Regions from separate parts of the Rhizobium viscosum genome, predicted to be linked through region 1. Evidence: riboswitches for the same ligand, from Rfam matches in the RefSeq annotation. Region 1 holds a riboswitch; the other holds the start of a gene.

What was found. A riboswitch is a leader RNA that binds a small molecule or an ion and turns the genes downstream of it on or off. The one in region 1 is predicted to bind FMN.
Region 2: another riboswitch for FMN. It lies ahead of ribB (3,4-dihydroxy-2-butanone-4-phosphate synthase); the one in region 1 lies ahead of H4W29_RS02275 (DMT family transporter).

Annotation. Positions count from the first base shown of each region.
Region 1 covers NZ_JADBEC010000001.1:437,297-452,560, forward strand. Annotated here, with positions in the region: gene H4W29_RS02270 (esterase-like activity of phytase family protein) at 1-1,768, opposite strand, end outside; gene H4W29_RS02275 (DMT family transporter) at 1,865-2,773, opposite strand; FMN riboswitch at 2,857-3,009, opposite strand; gene hupB (DNA-binding protein HupB) at 3,131-3,406, opposite strand; gene lon (endopeptidase La) at 3,615-6,035, opposite strand; gene clpX (ATP-dependent Clp protease ATP-binding subunit ClpX) at 6,439-7,716, opposite strand; gene clpP (ATP-dependent Clp endopeptidase proteolytic subunit ClpP) at 8,020-8,649, opposite strand; gene H4W29_RS02300 (GGDEF domain-containing protein) at 9,032-10,285, shown strand; gene H4W29_RS02305 (cytochrome P450) at 10,394-11,638, shown strand; gene pstB (phosphate ABC transporter ATP-binding protein PstB) at 11,724-12,533, opposite strand; gene pstA (phosphate ABC transporter permease PstA) at 12,533-13,390, opposite strand; gene pstC (phosphate ABC transporter permease subunit PstC) at 13,393-14,370, opposite strand; gene pstS (phosphate ABC transporter substrate-binding protein PstS) at 14,459-15,264, opposite strand, start outside.
Region 2 covers NZ_JADBEC010000002.1:2,193,003-2,208,266, forward strand. Annotated here, with positions in the region: gene H4W29_RS31005 (FGGY family carbohydrate kinase) at 1-620, opposite strand, end outside; gene H4W29_RS31010 (transketolase family protein) at 686-1,642, opposite strand; gene H4W29_RS31015 (transketolase) at 1,642-2,451, opposite strand; gene H4W29_RS31020 (ABC transporter permease) at 2,663-3,646, shown strand; gene H4W29_RS31025 (sugar ABC transporter substrate-binding protein) at 3,763-4,692, shown strand; gene H4W29_RS31030 (sugar ABC transporter ATP-binding protein) at 4,720-6,198, shown strand; gene H4W29_RS31035 (SDR family oxidoreductase) at 6,221-7,009, shown strand; gene tpiA (triose-phosphate isomerase) at 7,014-7,751, shown strand; gene H4W29_RS31045 (glucose 1-dehydrogenase) at 7,829-8,611, shown strand; FMN riboswitch at 8,718-8,862, shown strand; gene ribB (3,4-dihydroxy-2-butanone-4-phosphate synthase) at 8,977-9,603, shown strand; gene H4W29_RS31055 (Gfo/Idh/MocA family protein) at 9,688-10,818, opposite strand; gene H4W29_RS31060 (ThuA domain-containing protein) at 10,830-11,615, opposite strand; gene H4W29_RS31065 (ABC transporter ATP-binding protein) at 11,692-12,720, opposite strand; gene H4W29_RS31070 (carbohydrate ABC transporter permease) at 12,733-13,563, opposite strand; gene H4W29_RS31075 (carbohydrate ABC transporter permease) at 13,563-14,549, opposite strand; gene H4W29_RS31080 (ABC transporter substrate-binding protein) at 14,633-15,264, opposite strand, start outside.

The DNA.
Region 1 (15,264 bases):
CGTCATCGTTCCACTCGCGCTGCACGGCCATCCACAGCGTTGTATCGTCGCCGGTACCGATGATCGTCACACCTTCGAAACCGTAGCGGATTTCGTTGGCAAGCAGTTCCTTCGGCAGGGCGATCTCGGCCTTGATGTCGCCCTTGGCTGTGACGTTATAGAGCGCATGCGGCACCAGGCGCTCGGTATAACCTTCCGAAGCCAGCCAGAAGGAGCCGTCGGCGGCAACAGCGATGCCTTCGATGTCAAGCTTCTGGGCCGGAGCGCCGTCACGCTTGACGACCAGCGCGTCGGTGATGACGGCCGGCTTCTTGGTGGCGTCGATCGTGTAAATCGTCGGCTGCGAGCCGAGGACACTGTCGCTCACGGCGAAGAGCATGCCCGGCTTACCCGGAACGGCGGTAAGACCCGAAAGAGCTGCAAAGCCGATCGGGTTGCCGTCCTTGTCGGCGGAGACAATGTGCGGATAGGCCTTTTCGCCTTCGCCACGCTCGTAGATCATCACGTGCGAACGCGCACCGCCGTCTTTGCCGAGGTCGAGTTCGTTGGCGGTCGCAAGCAGGTTACGCTGCGGAATGGCGATCGCGCCTTCCGGAGAAATACCCGACGGCAGGACCTGCAGCAGTTCCGGATCGGCGCCCGTATCCTTGTAGACGCCGACGACCGAAGCGCGCTCGGCGAGCAGGAAGAACAGGTTGTCGTTGCCAAACTTGGCCGCTTCGAGACCTTCCGGCTCGACGCCCTTCGACGAAGAGCGGCTTTCCGGATAGTGGCCGAGAGCGGCGACAGCACGCTCGAAGGAGCTGCCGGATTCGAAGAGGACCTTGCCGCTCTTGTCGAAGATAGTGAAGCCGCGCGAGCCGCCCTCATAATCGCCTTCGTTGGCGACGACGAGACGGTTGTCGTCCAGCCACTTCACGGCGTCGGGCTCGCGCTTAACGCCCTTCTTCTCGCCCGTGAACTTCAGGGCGCCGTCGCGCTTGGCATCGATACCGGTGAGGTCGACGCTGCCCGCGGAGAAGTGCGTCTTCACCGTGCCGGTCGCGCCGTCGAGAATGATGATCTCGTTGTTTTCCTGCAGGGTCAGGGCGATTTCGTTCTGGCTGTTGAACGCCACGAATTCCGGCTCCGGATCTTCAGGGGCAACGCCAGCAAGGCCGGTCAGGGCGACGTGCTTGATCGTGCCGCAATCGACGGTTCCGTCGGTCTTGACCTGGAAGACGACGAGGTCGCCTGCCGGCATCTGCGGGATCTTGCCGTCGTCAACTTCTTCATCGCGTTCGTTTTCGATCGCGATGGTGCCGAGCGTCCTGTCCTTGTTGAGGGCGATCGAATCGGGCTGGCCGCCGAGATCGCAGGTCGCGTCGATCTTCTTCGAAGCGATATCGACGATCGCCAGACGGCCGGACGGCTTCTGCTTGCTTTCGCCGGTGTTGACGGCGACGAGCGCCTTGCCGGCTGCTGTCGTGACCGAGGTCGGCTCACCGTCCATCATCAGCGCGCCGCCGGCCTTGGGTGCCTTGGCATCGGTGATGTCGATGAAGCCGATCGCGCCGAGCGGGCTGTCGCTGTAGATCAGCGTGTTGCCATCCTGCGAGGCGGTGATGATCTCGGCCGAAGTGGCCGAAAGCTTGTCCTTGTCAGCCGGCAGGTTGGTCGCAACCGGGAAAGAGGCGATGCGGTTGAAAACCGGCTCGGCCGCTGCCGGGAAGGCAACGGATGCAAAAAGCGCGGCAGCGAGCGCCGCCTTGCGCGCAGACAATGTCATTGAAAATCCCCCAATGTCGAAAAAATCGAGCAGAGGTTTTTTGCGGGACTGCCATGACAGACACATGACAGCCTGCGACATTTTGTACGGTTTGCGTCAGGCCACCTGCTGTTCGCGGCGCATCTCGCTGCGCATGATGAAGAGCGACGCGGCGAGGATAAGCGTAGCGCCGAGCCACAGATAACCAGCCGGTGCATAGCCGAAGAAAAGCCAGCCGGCGAGCACGTTCAACGGCAGTTTCAGGTCATCGAAGGGCTGCACATAGGCGGCATCGGCGCTCGCATAGGCGAGCGTCAGCAAATATTGCGCCACGACCGTCAGGAGCCCCGCCAGAAGGAAGAGCGCAAGCGTTGCGCCCGCCGGCACTGCAAAGCCCGCCGCGAGCGCCAGGCCGCCATTGATCGGCGTCAGCAGCACCAGCAGCCAGACGGTAATAGTCTCCGGCTTCTCGATGCCGGTCAGGCTCTTGGTGATGAGCGAAGAGGCACCCCAAAGCGGGGCCGAGATAACAGGCAAAAGTGCCGCCCAGGTGAAGCTGTCCGACCACGGCTGGAGGATGATCATCGCGCCGGCAAAGCCGACACCCGTCGCTGTCCAGCGAGCAGGTCCGACACGCTCACCGAGGAACAGGCGCGCGCCGAGAATGATGAAGAAGGGCGAGGTCATGACGAGCGCGATCGCCTGCCAGATCGGCACCGAGGCAAGGCCGGAAACCCAGGCCTCGACGCCGAGCGCGGCAAAGACGACACGCACGACATGCCGCCAGGGATAGCCGGTGCGCATCGCCGAGAGCCCGGCCTTGCGCAGGAAAGGCAAGGAAAAGAGGAAGGCGAAGCCATATTGCCAGAACGCTGCGGACGTCGCCGGGAAGGCAAGCGTCATCGTGAGCCACTGGGTGACGACATTGAGGAGCGAGAAGACGACGCCTCCAAGCACCATGAAGGCTGCACCGGCAAAGGCGCGGGAATGCCAGACTGCAAGGGAATTCTGATTCATGTCTTCCATCCGGAATAGGGACCAAACATAAATCAGGACGCATGAGGCGACGACACGCAGACGCCAACAGATCCCTGCCCGCGCACGGCCATGCTCATTCTCTTTCATCCGGACTTTAACCGTCGGCTCCGGAATCACACCGGATCTGCTGACCCTTCCCAAGCCAAAGCTTGAGAAGGCGCTCGCGGGCTCAGGCCGCAGCCCTTACCGCCGGTGGGGACTTTCACCCCGCCCTGAGAACATCACCGTCGTAAGACAAAGCGCTGCATGCCGCAAGCGGCGAAAACAAAAAGGGGTCCGGCGATGCCGAACCCCCTCAAAATCCTGCGCGGCCGTTCTCGTTTACAGCCGGCGGACAATCTCGTATCAGCCGTTGACGGCGTCCTTCAGGCCCTTGCCGGGCGTGAACTTCGGCACATTGCGTGCCGGAATGTCGACTTCGGCGCCGGTCGACGGGTTGCGGCCCTTCGTGGCAGCGCGATGAGAAACCGTGAAGCTGCCGAAGCCGGCGAGACGGATGTCGCCCTTGTTCTTCAGCTCAGCCTGCACAACATCAAAAACTGCGTCGACGGCAGATGCTGCGTCAGACTTCGTCAGTCCAGCCTTTTCGGCTACTGCGGACACGAGTTCATTCTTGTTCATGTTTCCACCCCTTTCTAAATGGTTTGAAACAACTCAATCTGGAAGCTAGGCGCAGAAATCGCTTTCATCAGGCCCGCCGAGAACCCAAAAGCCCTGCAAATCAAGGAAAAGCAAGCGTCTACATGACGTTTTCACAAAAAAAGGCCGGCGTTTCCGCCGGCCTTTTTCACGATTTGCAACAATTGGGCATAAATGTGGCCGCCAAAGCTCAATGAGCGATGGCTACACCTGCATCATCGAGCCCTTCAACGGTCGCGATGACGGGCGTTTCAACCGTGCCATCCCACTCGATCGGCTCGGGACGACGGACCAGTGCATGCTTGATCACTTCGCCCATACGGGAGACCGGAATGATCTCCATGTTGTTCTTCACGTTGTCAGGAATCTCTGCCAGATCCTTGGCATTTTCTTCCGGAATCAGCACCTTCTTGATGCCGCCGCGCAGTGCAGCAAGCAGCTTTTCCTTCAGGCCACCGATCGGCAGGACACGGCCGCGCAGGGTGATTTCACCCGTCATTGCCACATCCTTGTTGACCGGAATGCCGGTCATGATCGAGACGATCGCGGTTGCCATGGCGACACCGGCCGAGGGACCATCCTTCGGCGTTGCGCCTTCCGGCACATGCACGTGGATGTCGCTCTTGTCGAAGCGCGGCGGCTCGATGCCGAAATCGACGGCACGCGAGCGGACATAGGAGGCCGCTGCCGAGATCGATTCCTTCATCACTTCCTTCAGGTTGCCGGTGACGGTCATGCGGCCCTTGCCGGGCATCATGACGCCTTCGATCGTCAGCAGCTCGCCGCCGACTTCCGTCCAGGCAAGGCCTGTCACCACGCCGACCTGATCTTCACGTTCCGCTTCGCCGTGGCGGAAGCGTGGAACGCCCAGATAATCGTCGATGTTCGCTGCCGTTACGTGAACCGACTTCGTCTTGCCCTTGATGATCTCGGTGACCGCCTTGCGGGCGAGTTTCATCAGTTCGCGTTCGAAGTTACGGACACCGGCTTCGCGGGTATACTGCTGGCTGATCGCCATCAGAGCATCGTCGCTGACCGAGAATTCACTCGGCTGTAGCGCATGTTCCTTGATAGCCTTCGGCAGCAGGTGCCGCTTGGCGATCTCGCGCTTTTCGTCTTCGGTGTAGCCGGCGATACGGATGATTTCCATGCGGTCCATCAGCGGAGCCGGGATGTTCAGCGTATTCGCCGTCGTGATGAACATCACGTCCGACAGGTCGTATTCGACTTCCAGGTAGTGGTCCATGAAGGTCGAGTTCTGAGCAGGGTCGAGCACTTCCAGCAGAGCCGAAGACGGATCGCCGCGATAGTCCTGGCCGAGCTTGTCGATTTCATCGAGCAGGAAGAGCGGGTTGGACTTCTTCGCCTTCTTCATCGACTGGATGACCTTGCCGGGCATCGAACCGATATAGGTGCGGCGGTGGCCACGGATTTCGGCTTCGTCACGGACGCCGCCGAGAGCCATACGGACATATTCACGGCCGGTTGCCTTGGCGATCGACTGGGCGAGCGAGGTCTTGCCGACGCCCGGAGGGCCGACGAGGCACAGGATGGGACCCTTGATCTTGGTGGCGCGAGCTTGGACCGCCAGATACTCGACGATGCGCTCCTTGACCTTTTCGAGACCGAAGTGATCGGCTTCGAGGATCTTCTCGGCATTGTTGAGATCGGCCTTGATCTTCGACTTCTTGCCCCACGGGATACCGAGCAGCCAGTCCAGATAGTTGCGCACGACGGTGGCTTCAGCCGACATCGGGCTCATCTGGCGCAGCTTCTTCAGCTCCGCGTCAGCCTTTTCACGGGCTTCCTTTGACAGCTTGGTCTTGGCGATGCGCTCTTCCAGTTCGCTCATCTCGTCGCGGCCTTCTTCGCCGTCGCCGAGTTCCTTCTGGATCGCCTTCATCTGTTCATTCAGGTAGTATTCGCGCTGGGTCTTCTCCATCTGGCGCTTGACGCGCGAGCGGATGCGCTTTTCTACCTGCAGGACCGAGATCTCGCCTTCCATGAAGCCGAGTGCCTTTTCGAGGCGGGCCTTGACGCTGGTGGTCTCCAGCATCTCCTGCTTTTCGGTAATCTTGATCGACAGGTGCGAGGCGACCGTATCGGCGAGCTTGGAATAGTCGTCGATCTGGCTGGCCGCACCGACAACCTCGGGCGAAATCTTCTTGTTGAGCTTCACGTAGCTCTCGAATTCCGACACGACGGAACGCGACAAAGCTTCCAACTCGACCGGATCGTCATGCGGCTCCTCGAGCACATGGCCGAGGGCTTCGTAGAAATCCTCGCGGCTCGTGTAAGTATCGATCTCGGCGCGGGCACGGCCTTCGACCAGAACCTTTACGGTACCGTCAGGCAGCTTCAGGAGCTGCAGCACATTTGCGACCGTACCGACGCGATGGATCGCAGACGGGTCCGGGTCATCGTCGCTAGCGTTGATCTGGGTGACCAGCATGATCTGCTTGTCGGAACCCATGACCTCTTCGAGCGCACGGATCGACTTTTCCCGCCCAACGAACAGCGGGACGATCATATGGGGGAATACCACGATGTCGCGCAGGGGGAGAACAGGATAGGCGGTGCTGGTGCTCGCTACAGACGTTTTCTTCGTCATTTTTATTCCTTTCCATCGTCCCGTTACCGGGCTCTTTGGCGCGGCCGCTTGGGAACCGGCCGGCACTCTCACTTGCTGTTACAAGTGGAGGTTCTGACTACGCTTTTCAAGCCACGTTAACGCCCGCGTTCCACGGTTGTGACAGCTTTATTACATGGAACGCCAACACAATGAAGCGCCTATCTGGAGCGACGCTTACCATTTCCGAACCGCCTAAAATAACAACGCCAGCAACACGCTACGGAATCACAGCATCATTGCCAAGGGTCATCCTTTGCGCAATATCGGTGAAGGCTGTTTTCAACCTTGCCCGCAACTATTATCAGCGCCCGGCACCTGTTTTCAAATAGAAAGGGGCCTGCACAAGGCAAGCCCCTTAAAATAACGGTTCTCAGCTCAAGCTTCAGGCCGAAACATTTGCCTTCTCGTCCTGGCGGTCGGCGTAGATATACAGCGGACGGGCCGAACCGCGTGCGACCTCTTCGGAGATGACGACTTCACGAACGCCTTCCAGCGCCGGCAGTTCGAACATCGTGTCGAGCAGGATCTTCTCCATGATCGAACGCAGGCCGCGGGCACCGGTCTTGCGGATGATCGCCTTGCGGGCGATTTCGCGCAGCGCATCCTCGTGGAAGGACAGTTCCACGTCTTCCATCTCGAACAGGCGCTGATACTGCTTGATCAGCGCATTCTTCGGCTCGGACAGGATCTGGATCAGCGCATCCTCATCAAGGTCTTCCAGCGTCGCCAGAACCGGCAGACGCCCGATGAATTCCGGGATGAGGCCGAACTTGACCAGATCTTCCGGCTCCAGTTCGCGCAGCACTTCGCCGACGCGGCGGTCGTCCGGCGCCTTGACGGACGCGCCGAAGCCGATCGAGGTCTTCTCGCCGCGGGCGGAGATGATCTTGTCGAGGCCTGCAAAGGCGCCGCCGCAGATGAACAGGATGTTCGTCGTGTCGACCTGCAGGAATTCCTGCTGCGGATGCTTGCGGCCGCCCTGCGGCGGTACAGAGGCAACCGTGCCTTCCATGATCTTCAGAAGCGCCTGCTGCACGCCCTCGCCCGACACGTCGCGGGTGATGGACGGGTTGTCGGACTTGCGGGAGATCTTGTCGACTTCGTCGATGTAGACGATGCCGCGCTGGGCGCGCTCGACATTGTAGTCGGCAGCCTGCAGAAGCTTCAGGATGATGTTTTCGACGTCTTCACCGACATAGCCGGCTTCCGTCAGCGTGGTCGCATCAGCCATCGTGAAGGGAACGTCGATGATGCGGGCGAGCGTCTGGGCAAGATAGGTCTTGCCGCAGCCCGTCGGGCCGACCAGCATGATGTTCGACTTCGCCAGTTCGACATCGCCGTTCTTGGAGGCGTGCGCGAGACGCTTGTAGTGGTTGTGTACAGCAACCGACAGGATCTTCTTCGCCTGGCGCTGGCCGATGACATATTCGTCGAGGACCTTGATGATGTCCTGGGGCGTGGGGACGCCGTCACGGGACTTGACCATCGAGGACTTGTTCTCCTCGCGGATGATGTCCATGCACAATTCGACGCATTCATCGCAGATGAACACGGTCGGTCCGGCAATAAGCTTCCGGACTTCATGCTGGCTCTTTCCGCAGAAAGAACAATAGAGGGTGTTCTTACTGTCGCCGCCGTTGCTGCCGCTGACCTTGCTCATATCACTTTCCTTCCAGCACGCCGCATTTCGAACGCGAAATCACGGTCCACTCAATCAGCTCCCTGGCAGACTCCCTACCCGGAGTTCCTGCCGACAAGGGCTTCAGGGGGTACGAACCGGGCCCAATCAACATGTCCGGGTACCGGCGGCAACGAATTCCCCTTCGAATGCCGAATGCTATGTCATAAAAATTCAACATAGCATTAATAGCTACTATTAGCGTCTCCGCCGCCAGATGAAACCCCTTGTTCAATCACAAATGGGATAGAACTGTGGCGGCGAAAATACCATCCCTATTAATTACTAGGCCTGATCGCCTTCCATTTCGATGCGCGAAGTCAGAACCTTGTCGATCACGCCCCAGGTCTGAGCCTCGTCCGCATCCATGAAATGATCGCGATCAAGGGTCTTTTCGACTTCCTCGTAGGTACGGCCCGTGTGCTTCACATAGACCTCGTTGAGGCGGCGCTTCATCTTCAGGATGTCGCGGGCGTGACGCTCGATGTCCGATGCCTGGCCCTGGAAACCGCCCGAAGGCTGGTGAACCATGATGCGGGAGTTCGGCGTGGCGAAACGCATGTCCTTGTGGCCGGCAGCCAGAAGCAGCGAGCCCATGGAAGCAGCCTGACCGATGCAAAGCGTCGAAACGGCCGGCTTGATGAACTGCATCGTATCGTAGATGGCCATGCCGGCGGTAACGACGCCACCAGGCGAATTGATGTAGAGCGCGATTTCCTTCTTCGGGTTTTCGGCCTCGAGGAAGAGAAGCTGGGCGCAGACGAGTGTCGCCATATGGTCCTCGACGGGGCCTGTCAGGAAGATGATGCGTTCCTTGAGCAGGCGGGAATAGATGTCGTAGGAGCGTTCACCGCGATTGGTCTGTTCCACAACCATCGGCACGAGTGCCATAGCGGTATCGACTGGGTTTCTCATGTGCGTCCTTTTAACGTCTTTCCGGCGAATGCCGGGAATCAAAGAAAAATGCCTTGTCCCTACATAGAGTGTCCCAGCCCCCCTCTTCAAGACACGCATAAGGATAACGTTAAGAAGCGGGCGCGACATATGGCTTTGGCATTTCCCTATCCCGTTTCTCTCAAGCGCCTGTTAACGGCGAGGCCAGACCTTTGGCTCTCACAGTTTTTCTCTGCGACAGGATGAAGGAAGGCTTACCGCGCCCTGCGGATGTCACGGGTATTTACCTGACGGAAAGCTTACCGGCAGATATTGACGAAATTGCCGGCCGCAGATTTGTGCCATTAATCAAACAGCGAGCTTCTTCGGCAAGGATGCGGCCAATTCTCAAGGGGTTGCCGCCGTGTTCAATGTCACTACAGGTCTGTCCATCTGGTGTTCCGAAGCCCTTACGCTGGCTCTGGTTCTGTTCGTGGCCTGGCGCCACAACCAGAAGAGCGGCGCCTACCTTTATTGGGGGCTCGGCTTCCTGTTCAGCGGCATCGGCTTTGCGCTGGCTGCGGTCCGCGGTGAAATCCCCGACCTGCTTTCCATCGAGATTGGCAATGCCATCGCCCTGCTCGGACAGAGCGCCTGGGTCGCCGGCTTCCTGGCGCTCGACCGCAAGAGGATGGAATGGTGGGCACTGCTGCCGCCGGCGATCTGGCTTGCAGGCGTCTTCCTGCCGTGGATCAACGAGGATTATTCCAACCGGGTCATTCTTTACAATCTCGCTTCGGCGACCGGCGCCACTGCGCTCGGCATGGCGGTCGCCGCCGGCGATATCCGCCGGGAGCGCACGCGCGTCTTCCTGATGGCCGTCTTCGTGCTGCAGGCCTTCCTCTGCTTCGGCGTGGCCATCACAATGGCGCTGATCCTGCCTTCGGATGCTCAGGCGACGAATTTCAGCGGCGCGGCTGCCATGGCGAGCGCCTTCCTGCTCACCATCGCCTTCGCGCTCACCTGCCGCCTCATCATGGAACGGTCGGAACGACATCTGCGCGTGCTGACACTGACGGATACGCTGACCGGCGTGCTGAACCGCCGCGGCCTGCTCGGCTATTTCGATAAAATCCAGGAAAAGGCGCATGACGAGCAGCATCAGGTCGGTGTCATCCTCTTCGATCTCGACCATTTCAAGCGCGTCAACGATCGCTTCGGCCATCAGTCGGGCGATGCCGTTCTCACCGCTTTCGCCCGCCTTGCCCGTCAGTATATCCCGAACAATATCTTCGGCCGCATGGGCGGCGAGGAATTCGCGGCCTTCGTGACCGTCCGCGACCAGACGGAAGCGGAAGCGTTGGCGGAATCGATCCGCGCCGAATTCTGCCGCCTGCCAGTCAGCACCGGCGAGGCGCTGATCCCCGCCACGGTCAGCGTCGGCATCGCACTCTCCTCGGCGATCGAGGCCAATATCGACCGGCTGGTGTCGGCCGCCGACCGGGCGCTCTATTCGGCGAAGGCTGCCGGCCGCAACTGCACGGTCGTCTTCGGCGAGGAAGAAGCGGCGGCACCCGCGCCTGGCGAGCCCAACTCTCATGCCGGCGAACTCGTGCCGACGGTCGACGATCAGGTGGAAGCGCTGCGCCGCATGGGCGTGCTCTCCCGCGCAGGCTAGAACATTTGTTTTACGCAATTCCGGGCGCAAAACCGCTGCACACCTTTGCTGGAGTAGCTCCAAGCGCCCATCTTTCCGAGGCACCGCAAATCCGCTAAGCCTCTGCCCATGATGATACCGCCCTTTCTCAAGATCGATCCCGCAACCCGCCACGTGTCGCTCGACGGCAGCGACCCGGCCTTCTATGGCAATCCGAACGCGGTTTATGCCGCGCTTCACGCGCATTGTCCCACCTTCTATTGGGAGCAGCAGAAGCAGTGGTTCGTAACCAACTACGATCATGTGAACGGGCTGCTGCGCGACCGTCGCTTCGGCCGGCAGATCCTGCATATTGCCAGCCGCGAGGAACTCGGCCTTCCCGAGCCCGAGCCGCATATCGCCGCCTTCGATCTCGCCGAGCGCTATTCTCTGCTGGAGTTGGAGCCGCCGGAACACACGCGGCTGCGCACGCTCGTCAACCGCGCCTTCGTCTCGCGCCATGTCGAGAAGATGAAGCCGGAACTGGAGGAACTTGCCAACAGGCTGATCGATGGCTTTGCCGACAAGGGCGAGGTCGAGCTGCTCTCGGCCTTTGCCGATGTCATCCCGGTGACGATGATCGCCCGTATGATCGGCATTCCCGAAGACATGGGGCCGCAGCTCCTCAAGTGGTCGCATGCCTATGTGCGCATGTACATGTTCGGGCGCACCCGCGCGGACGAAGATGCTGCGGAGCGGGCGGCACAGGAATTTTCTGACTATGTGAAGACGGTCATTGCAGAGCGCCGGGCCGAACCGCGCGACGACCTGCTGACGCATATGATCCATACCGAACACAAGGGCCAGTACCTGACGGAAGACGAGCTCGTCTCGACGACCATCGTGCTGCTCAATGCCGGCCATGAAGCAACGGTCCACCAGATCGGCAATTCGGTGCGCATCATTCTGGACAGCGGCTACGATCCGGCTGAGCTTTTCCGCGACGAAACCGCCACCGAGCGCACCGTCGAGGAGTCACTGCGCATCTGCGCGCCCGTCCACATCTTCCAGCGCTGGGCGCTCGAGCCCGCCGAGATCGACGGCATAGAGTTCAAGCGCGGCGACAAGGTGAGCATGATCCTGGCCGCAGCCAATCTCGATCCGGCGAAATTCAGCGATCCCCTCGCCTTCAAGCCCGACCGCAACGAGGCGCCCAACCTCTCCTTCGGCGCCGGTATCCATTTCTGCATCGGCGCGCCGCTGGCGCGGCTGGAGCTCAACGTCGTCCTGCCGATCCTGTTCAAGCGGCTGCCGGGGCTGAAACTGGCGAAGACGCCCGTCGTCAAGGACGTCTATCACTTCCACGGCCTCGATCGCCTGGATCTCGTCTGGTAAGCCATCTTTCCGATATTCTATACCGAAAACGGCCGGCATGCTCATCGCGTGCCGGCCGTTTTTTGTCCCGAGAGGGAAAGTCTCATCAGCCGTAACGGCCGGTGATGTAGTCTTCCGTGCGCTTGACCTTCGGCGACTGGAAGATCTGCGCGGTCGGACCGTATTCGATCAGCTCGCCGAGATACATGAAAGCGGTATTGTCGGAGATGCGGCTTGCCTGCTGCATGTTGTGGGTGACGATGACGATCGTGAACTCGCCTTTCAACTGCGCGACCAGCTCTTCGACCTTGGCGGTCGAGATCGGGTCGAGGGCCGAGGTCGGCTCGTCGAGAAGCAGGACTTCCGGGCGCAGCGCCACGCCGCGGGCAATACAGAGACGCTGCTGCTGGCCGCCGGAAAGGCCAAGACCGCTCCCCTTCAGCTTGTCCTTCACCTCATCCCAGAGGGCGGCCTGACGCAGCGCCTGCTCGACGCGGACATCCATGTCGGCCTTGTTGAGGCGCTCGTGGTGGCGGATGCCGTAGGCGATGTTGTCATAGATCGACATCGGGAACGGCACCGGCTTCTGGAAGACCATGCCGACGCGGGCGCGCAGCTCGTTCATCGAGAAGCCCGGATCGAGGATGTTCTTGCCGTCGAGCTTGATCGAGCCGGTAGCGCGCATCTTCGGATATAGCATGTAGATGCGGTTCAGGATGCGCAGCAGGGTGGACTTGCCACAGCCGGAGGGGCCGATCAGAGCCGAGACCTGGCGTTCCGGAAAGCTCAGGCTCACATCCTTGATCGCGTGGGCGTCGCCGTAATAGAAATTGACTTTCTCGAGGGCGATCTTGTCTTTGGCCGTCGGCTTTTCCGACTTGCTGGTCGTCTCGAAAGTGTCTGCAGACTGAAGCATCATTTCCCACCTTTTCGGTTCAGGACGGAGCGCGATACGACGCTCAGGATCAGGACGACGGCCGTCATCACGAAGGCACCGGCCCACGCAAGATTCTGCCATTGCTCATAGGGGCTCATGGCGAACTGGAAGATCACGACGGGAATGTTTGCCATCGGCTGCGACATATCCAGGCTCCAATACTGGTTGTTCAGAGCTGTGAACAGCAGCGGCGCGGTCTCGCCGGAAATGCGGGCGATCGCTAGAAGGATACCGGTAAGGATGCCTGTCGACGCGGCGCGATAGAGGACGTTGAGCGTGACCTTCCAGCGCGGGATGCCGAGCGAAAGCGCTGCCTCGCGCATGACATCGGGAACCAGCCGCAGCATCTCGTCGGTGGTGCGCACCACGACCGGCAGGAAGATGAAGGCGAGCGCGATGCCGCCGGCAAAGCCGGAAAAGCGTGAGGTCGGGCGAACGACCACTTCATAGACGAACAGGCCAATGATGATCGACGGCGCCGAGAGCAGGATGTCGTTGACGAAGCGGATTGCCTCGCCGATCTTCTTGCCGCGGGCAAATTCCGACAGATAGGTGCCGGCGAGCACACCGATCGGCGTGCCGATGATGACAGCCAGCACGACCATCAACAGGCTGCCCATGAAGGCGTTGGCGAGACCGCCGCCGTCTTCGCCGGGCGGCGGTGTCATTTCCGTGAGAAGGCTGGGGCTCAGCGCAGACAGGCCGTGGATCAGCGTCGTCCAGAGGATCCACACCAGAAAGACCAGGCCGAGTACGGTCGCGATACCGCAAAGCGTCAACGCGATTGCGCTGCCGATCTGGCGGCGGCGGTAAAGGGAGCCCGAATAGGTAGCCATGATTATTCCCCCCTCTGCTTTGCCATGCGCACCAGCATGAGCTTGGCGGCCGCCAGAACGATGAAGGTGACGACGAAGAGGATGAGACCAAGTGCTGCGAGCGACGACCTGTAGAGGTCGTCCGAAGCCTCGGCAAATTCATTGGCGAGCGTTGCGGCAATCGAGGTGCCGGGCTCCATCAGCGACACCGCGATGTTATGGGTGTTGCCGAGGACGAAGGTCACCGCCATGGTCTCGCCGAGTGCGCGGCCGAGACCCAGGAAGATACCGCCGACGACGGCTGTGCGGGTATGCGGGATGACGATATCGCGCACCACTTCCCACTTGGTCGAGCCTAGCGCATAGGCCGATTCCTTCAGCTGCGCGGGGACGACGAGGAAGACGTCGCGCATGACCGAGGAAATGAAGGGGATGATCATGATCGCCAGTACGATGCCCGATGTCAGCATGCCGATACCGAGCGGAGCTCCCGAAAACAGCGCGCCGATCAGCGGGATCGGACCCAGCCAGTCGATCAGCACCGGCTGGATATAATCCGACATGAAGGGCGCGAAGGTGAAGAGACCCCACATGCCGTAAATGATCGAGGGGATACCGGCGAGAAGCTCGACCGCGCCGCCGATCGGCCCGCGAATGGAGCGCGGCGCAACTTCGGTGATGAAAACCGCGATGCCAAGGCTGACGGGAACGCCGATGATCATGGCAAGCGCCGAGGTGACAAGCGTACCGTAGATCGGCACGAGGCCGGCGAATTGTTCAGCCACCGGATCCCATTCCGTGCCGGTCAGGAAGCCGAAGCCGAAGGTCCGGAACGCGAGAAGCCCGCCCATGGCCATGGAGATCGCCGCTGCCAGCAGGACGGCAAGAACAAACAGGCCGCAGCCCAAAACTATCCAGTAAAAAATACGATCGCCTGCAGCGCCGTCGCGGCGCTTCACGCCCGCGGTGTCGGCGGGCAGCGATGCCAGTGCTTCGCTCATATCCGTACGCTCTGCTGCTTTGAGGGGGTGTCAAAGGCATCAGGGGCGGAAAGCCAAGCTTCCCGCCCCGACCGCAGTTTCGTCAGGATCAGCTCTTGAAAGAGGCCGTCCAGTAATCTTCGATCTGCTTCACGAGCGTATCCGGAAGCGGAACGTAGTCGAGCGAGGAGGCTTCCTTCTGGCCCTTTTCGAGAGCCCACTTGAAGAAAGAGAAAGCAGCCTTGGAGCGTTCAGCGTCCTTCGGCTCCTTGTACATGATCGCCCAGGTGGTTGCCGTGATCGGCCAGGCCTTTTCGCCCGGCGCGTTGGTCATGATCAGGTAGAAGTCCTGAGCCTTGCCCCATTCTGCGCTTGCAGCGGCAGCCGAAAAGCTCTCGGCATTCGGCTTCGGATACTGGCCGGCAGCGTTCTGAACCAGAACGAAGGGCAGCTTGTTCTGCAGAGCGTAGGCGTATTCGACGTAGCCGATCGAATCCTTGACGCGGGTTACATAAGCAGCAACGCCTTCGTTGCCCTTGCCGCCGATACCAACAGGCCAGTTGACGGCGGTGCCTTCACCAACCTTGGACTTCCAGTCCGGGTTTACCTTCGAGAAGAAGTTCGTCCAGTTGAAGGAGGTACCGGAGCCGTCAGAACGGTGAACAACGGCGATCTGGCTGTCGGGCAGCTTCAGGCCCGGGTTCAGATCGGCGATGGCCTTGTCGTTCCACTTGGTGACGTTGCCGAGGTAGATGTCAGCGAGAACCTTGCCGGAGAGCTTCAGTTCGCCTGATTTGATGCCCTTGACGTTGATGACGGGAACGATGCCGCCAACGACGAGCGGGAACTGGCCGAAGCCGCCAGCCGTCAGATCTTCCGGCTTGAGCGGGGCGTCGGAAGCGCCGAAGTCAACCG
Region 2 (15,264 bases), on a different contig from region 1:
ACTTCAGGGAGAAGCGCAATATCGACGCCGAAGATTTCACCGAGTTCTGCGCTCCAGACCTGGCCATTGAGGTCGAACAACTGGCTGCGGGCGGCATTGGAGGCATCGCAGACGTGGCGGCTGCCGCCCGTCAGGCAATGGATCAGCCAGCTATCGATCGTGCCGAGACGCACCCGGCGCCCGGCTGGTACGCGATCGAGCAGCCAGCGGAATTTCGAGCCGGGGAACATCGGATCGAGGGGAAGGCCGGTCAGCGCCTCTACGCGGCCGAGATGACCTTCGGCGATCAGGCGCTCGCAGTCCGGCGCGGTGCGGCGGCACTGCCAGCTCAGCACCGGACCCAGTGCTTCGCCGGTCTCTGCATCCCAGACCGTGACGGATTCGCGCTGGTTGGACACCGCCACCGCCTCGACGGTGACCTCGGAAATTTTCTTCAGGCAGGCCTCGATCGCTTCGCAGACAGAGGCAAAGATCCGGCGGGGATCCTGCTCGACCCAGCCCGGTTGCGGATAGGAGATGCCGACGGCGGCCGAACCTCTGGCAAGCACCTCTCCGGTTTCGGAAACCAGCACTGCCTTCGAATTGGTGGTGCCCTGGTCGATCGCCAGAATAGCCCGCATCATCTTCTCCTCAAACGAATGGCCGGGGCGGATGCGCGCCCCGGTGCAATAGACCTGCTATCAGATTATTTGCGCTTGATCAGCGCCTGGGCCGCATCGGCGATCGCCGCCGGCGCCATGCCGAACTCGTCGAGAAGGAATTCGGCCGAACCGGTCGGCGCGTAGACGCCGGGAACGCCAAGGCGCTTCATCGGCACGGGCGTGTTGTCGACGACCACTTCGGCGACGGCGGAACCGAGGCCGCCGAAGATCGAATGCTCTTCCGCCGTCACGATCGCTCCAGTCTCGTTGGCCGCCGCGATGATGGCGGCCTCGTCGATCGGGCGAACGGTCGCCATGTTGAGCACGCGCGCCTTGATGCCGCGCCCGGCCAGGATTTCGGCGGCCTTCACTATGCGGTGGGTCAGCGTGCCGTTGGCAATCAGGGTGACGTCGGAGCCTTCGCGCAGCAGGTTCGCCTTGCCGACTTCGAACTTGTGACCTTCGGGCAGCAGATCCGGAACGCCGACGCGCGACAGGCGGAGGAAGCAGGGACCATTGTAGCTCGCAGCCCACTCGACGGCGGCGGCAGTCTCGATCCGGTCGCAAGGGGCGATCACGGGCAGATTCGGCAGGACGCGCGTCCAGGCGAAATCCTCGATCGAATGATGGGTCGGGCCGAGTTCGCCGTAAGCCATCCCCGAGGAAATACCGACGAGTTTGACGTTGGCGTTGGAGTAGGAAATGTCGGCCTTGATCTGCTCGAGCGACCGGCCGGTCAGAAACGGCGAGGCGCCGCAGACATAGGGCAGGCGTCCGCCATTGGCGAGACCGGCGCCGACGCCGACCATGTTCTGTTCGGCGATGCCGACATTGACGAGGCGATCAGGGAATTTCGACTTGAAGCCGCCGAGTTTCGACGAGCCGACCGAGTCGTTGCAGACGGCGACGATGGTTTCATTCTCGGCAGCCAGGCGCTCGAGCGTCGCGGCAAAGGCATCGCGGCAGTCATAGAGTTTCGGTGGGTTTACGGGCGCGTTCATTAGAGTGCCTCCGACAGTTCTGCCAATGCAATTTCATACTGTTCCTTGCTCGGAACCTTGTGATGCCAGTCGACGCGATCCTGCATGAAAGAGATGCCATGGCCCTTGTTGGTGTGCGCAACGATGCAATGGGGCCGGTCGGAGCGATGCTCGAGCGCGGGCACGATCGCGTGCATGTCATTGCCGTTGATTTCGCTGACCTCCCAGCCGAAGGCCTCGAGCTTGGGGCGCAACGGTGCGAGATCGTTGGTGTCCGAGAGCGAAGCGCCCTGCTGGAACCGGTTGTGGTCGATGATCAGCGTCAGGTTGTCCAGGCGGAACTGATATGCCGCCATGATGGCCTCCCAGTTGGAGCCTTCCTGCATCTCGCCGTCGCCGGTGACGACATAGGTGTGGTACTTCGCACCTGAGAGTTTTGCCGCCTTGGCCATGCCGACAGCGACCGGCAGCCCGTGTCCCAGAGGCCCGGTATTCGTTTCGACACCCGGCACCTTGTTACAGTTCGGGTGACCGTTCAGACGGGAATGCGGTTTCAGGAAGGTCGAGATTTCCTCTTCCGGAATGAAGCCGCGCTTGGCGAGCGTGACATAGAGCGCGCAGGCCGTATGGCCCTTCGAAAGCACGAACCTGTCGCGATCGGGGTGTCTTGGCTGATCGGGCCAGACACGCAGCACACGAAAGTACAGCGCGGTGAGGAGATCGATCACCGACATCTCGCCGCCAATATGGCCGGCGCCTGCCTCGTATACGGCCTGGAGGTCGCGCAGACGTATCTGGCGAGCAACACGTTCAAGTTCGGAAGGCTCCATTGTTTCCTCTTGTGCATAAATATTCATGTAGTTATATTTTTGCATACAAGCCGCCTTAGTCAAGCCCCTTATTGGCTATTGCGCTTCACAGTCACCCGAAAAGCTGGTTGACAGCAACCAGGCAAGTTGTTAATGAATTTTCCAGCAGGTGTGAATAAATATTCTTGCCTGAAGAAATACTGGCCGCCGGCCTTAATCCCAGGGAGGAACGATGGTGGCGATCGACGTGAATGAACAGAGCCGGCCCTCCGGTACGTGGGTCAGCAAGCTCACGGGAGCAACCGGTCCGCTCATCGGACTGCTTTTGCTCTGCCTGTTCCTGACCTTCAGCACAGATACATTTCTCTCCGTCCGCAATGGTCTGAACATTCTCGACCAGATCACCGTGCTGGGGATCATGGCAGTCGGCATGACCTTCGTGATCCTGATCGGCGGCATCGACCTTTCGGTAGGTTCGGTCCTGGCTCTCGCGATGATGGTGATGGGCTGGACGGCGAACGTCGCCGGTCTGCCGCTCGGCCTCGGCATCGTGGCGGCACTCATTGCCGCTATGATCAGCGGCCTGATCGTCGGCATCATGGTCACCTGGTTCAGGGTCCCTGCCTTTATCGCGACACTGGCGATGATGTCGGCTGCGCGCGGCGTGGCGAACATGATCACCGACGGCCAGCAGATCGTCGGCTTCCCCGACTGGTTCATGATGCTGGCCATTGACCGCCATTTCGGCATTCTGACTGCAACCGTCTTCCTGATGCTGGCTGTCGTCGCCGCTGCCTGGATTTTTCTGCACTTTCGCGCAGAAGGCCGCATGCTCTATGCGGTCGGCGGCAACCCCGAAGTTGCTCGTCTTGCCGGCATCAACGTCCAGCTTGTGACTATTCTTGTTTACGTGGCGAGCGCCGTCCTTGCAGGTCTTGCCGGTATCGTTCTTGCCGCCCGTCTGGACTCGGTTCAGCCGTCCAGCGGTTTTGGTTACGAGCTCGACACGATCGCGGCCGTCGTGATCGGGGGAACGTCTCTGTCGGGAGGTGCGGGCGGCATTGGTGGCACGCTTATCGGCGTCCTGATCATCGGCGTGCTGCGCAACGGCCTCAACCTGCTCAACGTCTCGCCCTTCCTGCAGCAGGTCATCATCGGCATCGTCATCGTTCTCGCTGTGGGTGCGGAAACGATCCGCAAGCGGCGGGCTGCCTGATCATTCGGCCCGCAGATGGTGCGGGCCGTCAGAAATTCCTCTCCGAAAGGTTTGGAGCGGAGCTATTGCCCGAGGGGGAGGATACCCGAGGGTTCACTAACAACGGAGGAACTGACATGAAATTTGCGCGCACTCTGCTCGCGTCTGCCGCCCTGCTTGGCCTCAGCCTGGGATCCGTACAGGCGGCCGAAGTCAAGAAGCTCGGCCTTGCCGTCGCCAATTTGCAGGCAAACTTCTTCAACCAGATCAAGCAGTCCGTCGAAGCTGAAGCCAAGAAGCGTGGCATCGAGGTCGTCACTGTCGACGCCAAGGGCGATGGTCCGACCCAGGTCAACCAGATCCAGGACCTGCTGACCCAGAATATCGACGCTCTGATCTACATCCCGGCAGGCGCTGCTGCAGCCAGCGTGCCGGTCAAGCTCGCAAAGCAGGCCGGCATTCCGGTCGTCAACGTCGACCGCAATGCTGAAGGCGCTCCGGGCGATACCTTCCTGGCGACCGATTCAGTCGCCTCCGCAAAGGCGGTTTGCGACTACATCCTCAAGGAAGCCGGTGGCAAGGGCAAGATGGTCATCATCCATGGCCAGAAGGGCACCACGCCGGAACTCGACCGCACCAAGGGATGCCTGGAATCCCTGAAGGCCTATCCGGACGTGAGCGTCGTCGCCGAGCAATATTCCAACATGTGGAGCCAGGACGAAGGCTTCCAGATCATGCAGAACATGCTTCAGTCGAATTCGGATGTCTCGATCGTCTTCGCCCAGGCAGATGGACTGGCGCTCGGTGCGGCCCAGGCGATCAAGGTCGCCAATCCATCCCAAAAGATTGTGGTCGGTGGTTTTGATGGCGATACCGCTGCACTCGAAGCCCTCAGCAAGGGTGTGTTCGACGTGACCGCGACACAGCAGACGCAGAAGATGGGCCGCGATGCGGTGGAGAATGCGGTCAAGCTCGCTGCCAAGGAAAAGGTGCCGCCGGTCCAGCTGATGGACGCCACGCTGACGACCAAGGAAAACGTGGCAGGCTTCATCGCCAACCACCCGTAATCAGTCGAAATCTCGAGGAGGTGTGCTGTGACCGAGCCGGTTCTTTCCCTGAGGGGCATATCCAAGCGCTATGGACCGCTCCAGGTTCTGAAAAATGTGGACCTGGACGTTTATCCCGGCGAAGTGGTGGCGCTGCTCGGTGAAAACGGCGCCGGCAAGTCGACACTGTCAGGCATCATTGCCGGATCGCGCACACCGTCCGAGGGCTCGATGACATGGCTGGGGCAGCCTTATGCCCCGGCCGCTCCGCGCGAGGCGATCGACAAGGGCGTCGTGCTGATCCACCAGGAACTGCAGCTTCTGCCGCATCTTTCCATCGCCGAAAATGTCTTTATCGGCCGATGGCCGATGAAGAATGGCGTAGTCGACCGCACGCAAATGGTCCGCCGTGCCCAGGAGCAGCTCGCTCGACTGAACCTGCATATTCCTGCGACCCGAAAGGTTGCCGGTCTCTCGACCGCCAATCAGCAGCTCATCGAGATCGCCAAAGCACTGGCGCTCAATGCCAAGCTGCTCATCCTCGATGAGCCGACTGCCGCACTTGGCGGGGCGGAGACCGAAGCTCTGTTCGAGCAGGTGCGCAAGCTGCGCTCCGAGGGCGTGGGCATTATCTACATCTCCCACCGCATGGAGGAGATCAAGAAGATCACCGACCGTATCGTCGTGCTCCGCGACGGAGAGCGCGTCCATGAATTCGCCGACAGTTCAACGCCGGTACGCACGATCGTCGAAAGCATGGTCGGCCGCTCGCTCGATCGCATGTTTCCGACCCTTCCCGAGCCGACCAGCAGGCCTGTGCTCGAAGTGTCCGGCCTGACATCGCCGGACGATTCCTTCCGCGATGTCAGCTTCGATGTTCACGCAGGCGAGATTCTCGGCATTGCCGGCCTCGTCGGCGCAGGCCGCACCGAGCTCGTGCGTGCGATTTCCGGTGCCGATCCAATCAGCGCCGGCTCAGTCCGGCTGGAAGGCGAGTCGCTGAAGCTGCGCAGCCCGGCGGATGCGATCGCCAGGGGCATCGTGATGGTCCCGGAAGATCGCAAGGATCAAGGCCTCGTCGTTGCACACAAGATCAGCGAAAACATCATCTATGCCAATCTCGACAAGCTTGGCGGGCGCTGGCTCACCTCGGGCGTGAAACGCATCTTCGCCGAAAAGGCGGTGGCGAAGTTCGGCGTCAAAGGTCGTGCGGAGCAGTTGGCTTCCGATCTCTCCGGCGGCAACCAGCAGAAGGTCGTCATCGCCAAATGGCTGATGCGCGATCCCAAAGTCGTGGTGCTGGACGAGCCCACACGCGGCATCGATGTCGGAGCCCGCGCCGGCATCTACGATATCATCGTCAACCTCGCCAAGCAGGGTGTCGCGGTCATCGTCGTGAGCTCCGATCTCGAAGAAGTTCTCGGCGTTTCGAACCGGATTCTCGTGCTGGCACAGGGCAAGCAGGCAGGCATTCTGAAGCGTGACGAGGCGAACGACGTCTCGGTCATGGAACTGGCGACAATCTAGGCAAAGACAGAAAGGAAGAGCGGTGTCCGACATCTCTCTGAACGCACCAAAACTATTTGATCTCAGCGGCCAGGTCGCCATCGTGACCGGCGCCGGCAGCGGTATCGGGCAAAGGATCGCGATCGGTCTTGCCCAGTGCGGCGCCGACGTAGCGCTTCTCGATCGCCGCACTGATGACGGTCTTGCCACCACCGCCAGCCATATCCGGTCAGCCGGCCGTCGCTCGATCGAGATTGCCGCCGATGTCACCAGCAAGTCGTCTCTGGCCGATGCGGTCGCCCGCACCGAAGCAGATCTCGGCGCCCTCTCGCTTGCAGTCAATGCGGCCGGCATCGCCAATGCCAATCCCGCCGAGGAAATGGAAGAGGACCAGTACCAGACACTGATGGACATAAATCTGAAGGGCGTCTTCCTGTCCTGTCAGGCGGAAGCGCGCGCCATGCTGAAGAACGGCCGCGGGTCGATCGTCAACATCGCCTCCATGTCCGGCGTTATCGTCAATCGCGGCCTCAGCCAGGCGCATTACAACGCTTCCAAAGCCGGCGTGATCCATATGTCCAAGTCGCTGGCCATGGAGTGGGTCGGGCGCGGTATCCGCGTCAACACGATTTCGCCGGGCTATACCGCAACGCCGATGAACACGCGCCCGGAGATGGTGCATCAGACCAAGCTCTTCGAAGAGCAGACGCCGATGCAGCGCATGGCTGGCGTCGACGAGATGGTCGGTCCGGCCGTCTTCCTGCTGTCGAATGCTGCAAGCTTCGTGACGGGCGTCGATCTGCTTGTCGACGGCGGCTTCTGCTGCTGGTGATCTCATGCGCAAGCTCGTTGCAGGCAATTGGAAAATGAACGGTCTCGTCTCCTCCCAAGCTGAGATCGAGGCGCTGAAGGGACTAACGGGCAGTGCGACGTGCGATATCGTCGTCTGCCCGCCCTTCACGCTGATTGATCGCGCTGTAGAGCGGGTCAAGGATTCGAACCTGGTCATCGGCGCGCAGGATTGTCATGCGCAGCAGTCAGGCGCCCATACGGGCGACGTCTCGGCCGAAATGCTCGCCGATATCGGTGCGCGCTATGTCATCCTCGGACATTCCGAGCGCCGTGTGTCTCATGGCGAAGACGATGAGATCGTCCGTGCAAAGGCGGTCGCCGCGCATCGCGGGGGCTTGATCGCGATCGTCTGCGTCGGTGAAACGCGACATGAGCGGGATGAAGGACGGGCGATCGAAGTGGTTGGCGAGCAACTGAGAGAATCCGTTCCCGAGGGAGCGACGAGCGCAAATCTCGTCATCGCCTACGAACCTGTATGGGCGATAGGAACCGGGTTGGTGCCGACCAACGAGCAGATTGAGGAGGTCCATGCCGCGATCCGGCAGATGCTCGAAGAGCGGCTGGGGAGCGATGGTAACTCGGTCAGAATCCTCTATGGCGGTTCGGTCAAGTCATCCAATGCCGAAGCGATTTTCGGGCTTCGCAATGTGGATGGAGCACTGGTCGGCGGCGCTTCGCTGAAGGCATCAGAATTCGCCGGGATTATCTCTGCAGCCGTTTGAAGTTTGAGTGAGGAGGCGAGTGTCGCCGGTTTGCCGATCGGCGCGCTGACGCAGGCATCCCTGAAAGGAAAAAGAGAATGCAGCGTTTCGAAAACAAGACTGTCGTCATTACCGGCGCAAGCCGCGGTATCGGTGCGGCGATTGCCAAACGCTTTGCACGCGAGGGCGCCAATCTCGTGGTCTCCGCCAACGAGGAGAGCGTGCATGCCGTTGCCGAGCAGATCAAGGCCGATGGCGCAAAGGCAATCTCCTTTGTTGGCGACGTCACCGACAAGGCAAGCGTCAAAGCTCTCTTTGATGCAGCTGAGGAGGCCTTCGGCGCTGTCCACGTCTCCATCCAGAATGCCGGTGTCATCACCATCGCCCGTATCGAAGACATGACCGAGGGCGAGTGGGACAAGGTCATGGCGGTCAATACCAAGGGCGTGTTCCTCTGCGCCCAGGAAGCGATCGCCCGCATGCGCAAACATGGTCGCGGCGGACGCATCATCAACACGGCGTCCGGACAGGCACGAGACGGCTTCATCTATACGCCGCATTATGCTGCCTCGAAGATGGGCGTCGTCGGCATCACCCAGAGCCTTGCCAAGGAAGTCGCGACTGACGGCATCACCGTCAACGCCTTCTGCCCGGGCATAATCGAAACCGACATGTGGGCCTATAACGACCAGGCATGGGGCAAGCTGCTCGGCAACTACGCACCCGGCGAACTCATGAAAGAATGGGTCGAAGGCATCCCGATGAAGCGCGCCGGATCGGGCGAAGACGTCGCTGGTCTTGTCACCTTTCTTGCAAGTGACGACGCGGCCTATATCACCGGCCAGACCATCAATGTCGATGGCGGGCTGATCATGTCCTAGCGCTGTTCGACAATAGGAAACGGTGCTTTCATCACCGGGAGGCAATTCTCGCGAGGCGATCTGCACCCAACCTCTTGCAGAACAAGCCATTCGTCATTTACATAAGCAATGTTCTCAGGGCGGGGTGCAATTCCCCACCGGCGGTATCGAGGCAACTCGGAGCCCGCGAGCGCCTTCGTGAAAGCGAAGGGTCAGCAGATCCGGTGAGATGCCGGAGCCGACGGTCACAGTCCGGATGGAAGAGAGCAACGCAGGGGGCGCCGCTCGGCACGCGGCGTTTCATATGCTTGTTCGCCCAAGGGAAAATGGTGGCTTTGACAGGCCATGAATGCCGCTCACGCGGCTAACCCTTGAAAGGCAGAGAAATGGCAATTTCCAAGATAGAAGATGCGATCGCCGCGATTGCGCGGGGCGAGATCGTGGTTGTCGTCGATGATCGCGATCGGGAAAACGAGGGCGACCTCGTCATTGCATCCGAAGCGATCACCCCGCAGGCGATCGCGTTTATGATGAATTACGCCCGCGGCCTCATCTGCGTGGCGATGGAAGGTGAGCGGCTGGATGAACTGCAGATCCCGCAGATGGTCCCCAACAATACCGAACTCTTGAAGACGGCGTTCACCGTCTCGGTTGACTATATCCCTGAAACGACGACCGGTATTTCCGCAGCTGACCGCGCCGCAACCGTTCGCGCCCTCATCGGCGAGAATTCCCGCCCTGAGGATTTTGCACGGCCCGGCCATATCTTCCCGTTGCGTGCGCATCCGAACGGCGTTCTTTCTCGTCCCGGCCATACCGAGGCTGCTGTCGATCTCGCAAGGCTCGCCGACCTTTCTCCGTCAGGTGTCATCTGCGAAGTGGCCAATGATGATGGCACGATGGCGCGCCTGCCCGAGCTTGAGCAGTTTGCCGAACGGCACGGCCTCCATCTGATCACCATCGAGGATCTCATCGCCTATCGGGGCGTCAGTGCGCCTGGTAAGGCTGCCTAGCTGCCGGTTGTGCAGTAAGCAGAGCGAGCTCTACCGCTTCAAAGAAGGCCCGATCATTCGGGCCTTCGATGTTTCACCAAGCCATCAGACGACGAGTGCCAATGCCGGTCCCTGATCGTCGCCCTTGCTTTCCGGCCCCTGGCCGACCGTGCTCTCTGGGGTATCAGCGGCCAGCAGATTGAACTCCCGACGTTCTTTCTCCGAAACGATCGCGAGGTCGATGACCTTCTGCAGGTTGGCGGCATGGCGGAAGGTGGGATCGTCCTGCTTGCCGCTCCTGACCGCTTCGGCAAAGCGTTGATAGTTGGTCGGGACTGCCGGCACCTCGATGTCACGCCAAGTGGCGCTTTCAATGTCGTCGCCGAGGCAGCCGCGAAGGTCCGAGCCGTCAGGACGATGGATGACCTCGAGACTGCCCTTCTCGCCATAGATGCGCAGCCTGAGCTCGTTCAGATGCCCGGTCGCCCAGCGGCTGGCATGGATGACGCCGAGGGCGCCATTGGCGAAATCGACCGACATGGTGAAACTGTCATTGGCATCGAGCATATACTCGCCGATCTGCCCGCCCGGCGCCTTGTTGAAAGTCTTCAGCCGCGCAAAAACGTGATCGATGTCGGTCGCCGCGCCATAGGCGGCGAAATCGAGGATATGAATGCCGACATCGCCAAGCACGCCGTTCGAACCGTGACCGGTGGAAAGACGCCACAGCCAGCGCGATTCCGTGCGCCAGTCGCCCCAGGCGCGCGACACGAGCCAGCTCTGCAGGTAGGAGGCCTCCACATGCTTGATTGTGCCAAGTTCGCCGGCGAGTACCATCTCACGGGCCCGCTGCAGCGGTGCGACATTGCGGTAGGTGAGGTTGACCATGTTGATGACGCCGGCCGCTTCCGCCGCTTCCGTCATCTCAAGCGCGTGCGCATAGTTCTCCGCCAGCGGTTTTTCGCAAAAGACATGCTTGCCGGCGGCGATCAGCGCGAGGCTCGTCGCGTGGTGGATGCGGTCGGGCGTGACGTTTGTGGCTGCATCAAATTCACCCCAGGCGATCGCCTCGTCGAGCGTGCCGAAGCGCTTTTCGATGTTGAAATGATCGGCGAATTCATCGAGCCGGGTCCGATCCGTATCGACGGCGCCGACCACTTCGACACCATCGATCGCGAGGAAGCCGGCGACCTGGCTTTTGGCCATCATGCCCGTGCCAAGAACGAGTAGACGCATTGCTATTCTCCTCAGCGGTAACCGGCTTCGCCGGCCTGGTGCAGTCTCGGGCCGCGTTCGACGATCGGCTCCAGTGCCTTCTCTACCGGCACATTTGGAGCATCGGTGATGCTCTTCAGGTCGCCTTGCGGGTTATAGGCCCACTTCACGCCGTTGATCAGCACCTTCTGCACGTTTGCATCGTGATAGGTCGGGTAGGTTTCGTGGCCCGGACGGAAATAGAAGATGTTGCCGGCACCGCGCCGCCAAGTCAGCCCCGAGCGGAACACTTCGCCGCCCTGGAACCAGGAGATGAACACCGTTTCCAATGGCTCCGGCACGGAGAACTGCTCGCCATACATTTCCTCGTTTTCAAGCTCGAAATGTTCGCCGATACCGGCTGCGATCGGATGGCGTTGGTTGATCGTCCACAGACGCTCGCGCTCGCCCGCCTCGCGCCACTTGAGCGCGCAGGGCGTGCCCATCAGCCGCTTGAAGATCTTGGAGAAATGGCCGGAATGCAGCACCAAGAGGCCCATGCCTTCCCACACCCGCCTGGCGACGCGCTCGACGACGACGTCGGAGACCGCACCATGGTCCTTGTGACCCCACCAGGTCAGGACATCGGTCTCCGCAAGGCGTGCTTCGGTGAGCCCATGCTCGGGCTCCTGCAGCGTCGCCGTGGTCGCCGAAATCGCCGGATCGCTGTTCAGCGCCTTGGCAATCGTCGTGTGCATGCCTTCAGGGTAGATGCCCCGGACGATCTCATTGGTTGTCTCATGGATGTTCTCTCCCCATACGACGGTGCGAATGGCCATGACTATGCTCCTTTGCAGCAAGTAGCGGACCGGAACCGATGGGAAGCGGTCAGATCCTGTTTGTTTGATGGGTTGTTCAGGCAGCGCCCTTGAAAGGAACTCTTTCGAGCGCGCGTCCGGATTGGTCGAAGCGGTGAATGCGGCCGTTGATGGGCGATACGCCCAATTGTTGGCCGGGCTGATGGCTGGACACGCCGGTCTCTCGAACGATGAGCGGTTCTGCGGAGCCGATGTCGAGATAGACGAAACTGTCCGAGCCGAGGATTTCGGAATGGATGACGGTACCTGTCCAGGCAGGATCCTGATCTCTAAACTCGATATGTTCGGCCCTGACCCCGATCGTGTGGGCATTATGGGGTGCTGCAAACGGACCGGAGAGAAAGTTCATCTTCGGCGAGCCGATGAAACCGGCAACGAAGATCGAATTCGGGGTCTCGTAGAGTTCGATCGGAGTTCCGACCTGCTCGACGACGCCATCGCGAAGAACGCAGATGCGATCGGCAAGGGTCATGGCTTCGACCTGATCATGGGTGACATAGATCATCGTCGTGTCATGCATGCCGCGGTGAAGCTTGGCGATCTCCAGCCTTGTGGCGACGCGCAACGCTGCATCGAGGTTCGACAAGGGTTCATCGAACAGGAAGACCTTCGGGTCACGAACGATGGCGCGGCCGATGGCGACACGCTGACGCTGGCCGCCCGAAAGCTGGCGCGGCAGGCGCTCCAGGTAGGGCGAGAGCTGCAGCATGCCGGCTGCCTGTTCGACCCGCGCCTTGCATTCTTCCCTGGTTCGGCCGGAAAGCTTCATGCCGAAGGCCATATTTTCGTATACCGTCATATGCGGATAGAGCGCGTAGGACTGGAAGACCATTGCGATTCCGCGCTTCGACGGGGAAAGACGATTGACCGGCTCGCCATCGAAGGAAAGCGTGCCTGATGTTATGTCCTCCAGTCCCGAGATCAGGCGCAGCAAGGTGGACTTGCCGCAGCCGGAGGGACCGACGAAGACCATGAACTCGCCCTTGCGGATGTCCATGCTGACGCCCTTGATGACTTCGAATGCGCCGAAGCTCTTGCGGATATTGTCTAATCTAATTTGTGCCATATCGCGCTTTCCTCAGCCTTTGACGCCACCGGCCGTCAGCCCGGAAATGATCCGGCGTTGAAAAATAAGAACAAGGATGACGACGGGCACGGTGACGATGACCGATGCCGCCATGATATTGCCCCAGGGGATTTCGAACTGACTGCCGCCCGAAAGCAGAGCGATCGCCACCGGCACCGTCCGTTGCGCATCCGACGAGGTGAAAGTCAGGGCGAACAGAAATTCATTCCAGGCGGTGATGAAGGCAAGCAGGCCTGTCGTGACAAGGGCCGGCCACATCAGCGGCATGAACACCTGCGTGATGATGACCCAGGGGGAGGCGCCATCGACGATGGCGGCCTCTTCGATCTCGACCGGCAGATCCCGCATGAAGGTCGTCAGCACCCAGACCGTGAAAGGCAGGGTGAAGATCATATAGGAGAAGATCAGCGCGAAAGGCGTGTTGAAGATGCCGATCCAGCGGATGAGCTCGAAAAGCCCTGCCAGCACCGCAATCTGCGGGAACATCGAGACAGACAGGATGGTCAGCATCAAGAGTGCTCGGCCCCGGAAGTGCACGCGAGCAAGCGCGTAGGATGCTGTCACGGCGAGCAGAAGCGAGGCGGCGACCACCAGGCAGGCAATGAGCAGCGAATTGCCGAGGCTGCGGATGAAGCTGCCTGTCGTCAACACGCCGGTATAGTTTTCCAGCGAGATCGAGGTCGGCCAGTAGGTGACCTCGAAGAGCGCGGTGCCGGCTTTGAAGCTCGTCAGGATCGCATAGTAGAACGGGAAGACCGCGATGATGACGATGACGGCGACCAGCAGATAGAACAGAGTATTCTTGGTGGCTGTGAGCAGCATCAGTGTTCCCCACCCCCGAGTTTGACGCGGCCGAGCCATATGTAGAGTACGGTCACTGACGCGATGATGAGAAAGAGAACGGTGGAGGCGGTTGCGCCGTAGGCGAACTTGTCGAAATCGAACAGGTTCTCGCGCGCCATGACCGACATGGTCTTGGTCTGGGCATTGTTAGGCGTCAGCACGTAGATGAGATCGAAGATGCGCATCGCATCGAGCATGCGAAAAATTACTGCGACCATGATCGCCGGGCGTATCAGCGGCAGGGTCAGACGCCAGAACACCCTGACGGGGTTGATGCCGTCGATCTTGGCAGCCTCGTAAATGTCGGCCGGAACCATTTGCAGGGCGGCGAGGATCAGCAACGCCATGAAGGGTGTCGTCTTCCAGACGTCGACAATCAGAACGGCGATCATCGCTGTCTGAGGATCAGCGGTCCACGCGATCTTCTGGCTGATGAGCCCGAGGCCGAGAAGCATGTCGTTCAGGATGCCGAACTGGTCGTTGAGCATCCAGGCCCACATTTTCGCGGAGACGATGGTCGGGATCGCCCAGGGAATGAGGATGGCGGCGCGCACGATGCCGCGGCCAACGAATTGCGCGTTCAACACAAGAGCGACGATCAGGCCGAGTGCGGTTTCGATCGTTACGGACAAGAGCGTGAACTTCGCCGTATTCCAGACGGCGCCCCACCAGGCGGGATCGGCCAGCAGTCCCTTATAGACGGTACGGCCGCTCTTCAGGGTGATCCAGGACAGGTAGTTGTCGAATCCGACGAACCGGGCGTCGCCAAGGTTCGTCAGGGAAGCGTTGGTGAAGCTGAAATAGATGGTGCGAAACAGTGGCCAGCCGGCAACGACGGCGAGGATGAAAAGAGTGGGTGCCAAGAAGATCCAGGCGGAACGGACACGTTCCGAACTCAGATCCGAAGAGGTCGCCTTGGCGAGCGCACCTGTCTGCAGATTTTGGGAGACTGCAACTTCACTCATGGAATATCCGCCTCATGAGACAATCGACGACGGCGTTATCGGAAGCGGCAGCGGGGGAGATCCGACGCTGCCGCCTCGATCGGTTACCAGCCGCTGCCTTGCAGCGTCGTCAGATCGGCTTCGAGAAGCTCCAGGTTTTCTTCGGCTGTCCCGCTGCCGGAGAGCGTATTATGGACGGCAGTCCAGAATTTCGCGGAAACCTCGTTATACTTGACCTTGGCGACTGCCGACGGACGCGGCACCGCATTTTCGAAGATCGGCTTCCAGTTCGGCATGAACGGTTGCGCGGCGGCAATATCCTTGTCGTCATAGAGCGCGGACAAGGTCGGCAGGTTGGAGAGCTCGATAGCGCGCTGCTTCTGGCTATCCTTCGAGGTCAGGAACTTGACGAGCTCGATCGCCGCATCCGGGTTCTTCGAATATTTCGAGACGGCGAGATTCCAGCCGCCGAGCGTCGAGGAGGGCTTGTCGCCTTCTGCGGCAACGGGAAGCGTCGTCACGTCGAACTTGCCTTTGACAGGGCTGTCGGCGCCGTTGCCCAGCGCATAGGCGTAGGGCCAGTTACGCATGAAGACGGCGTTGCCGGTCTGCCAGACGCCGCGGGATTCTTCTTCCTGATAGGCAAGCACGCCGCTCGGTGAAATCGTCCCGATCCAGCCCTTGGCGCGATTGAGTGCTGCCGCAGCCTTCTCGTTGTTGATTGAAATCGTGCCAT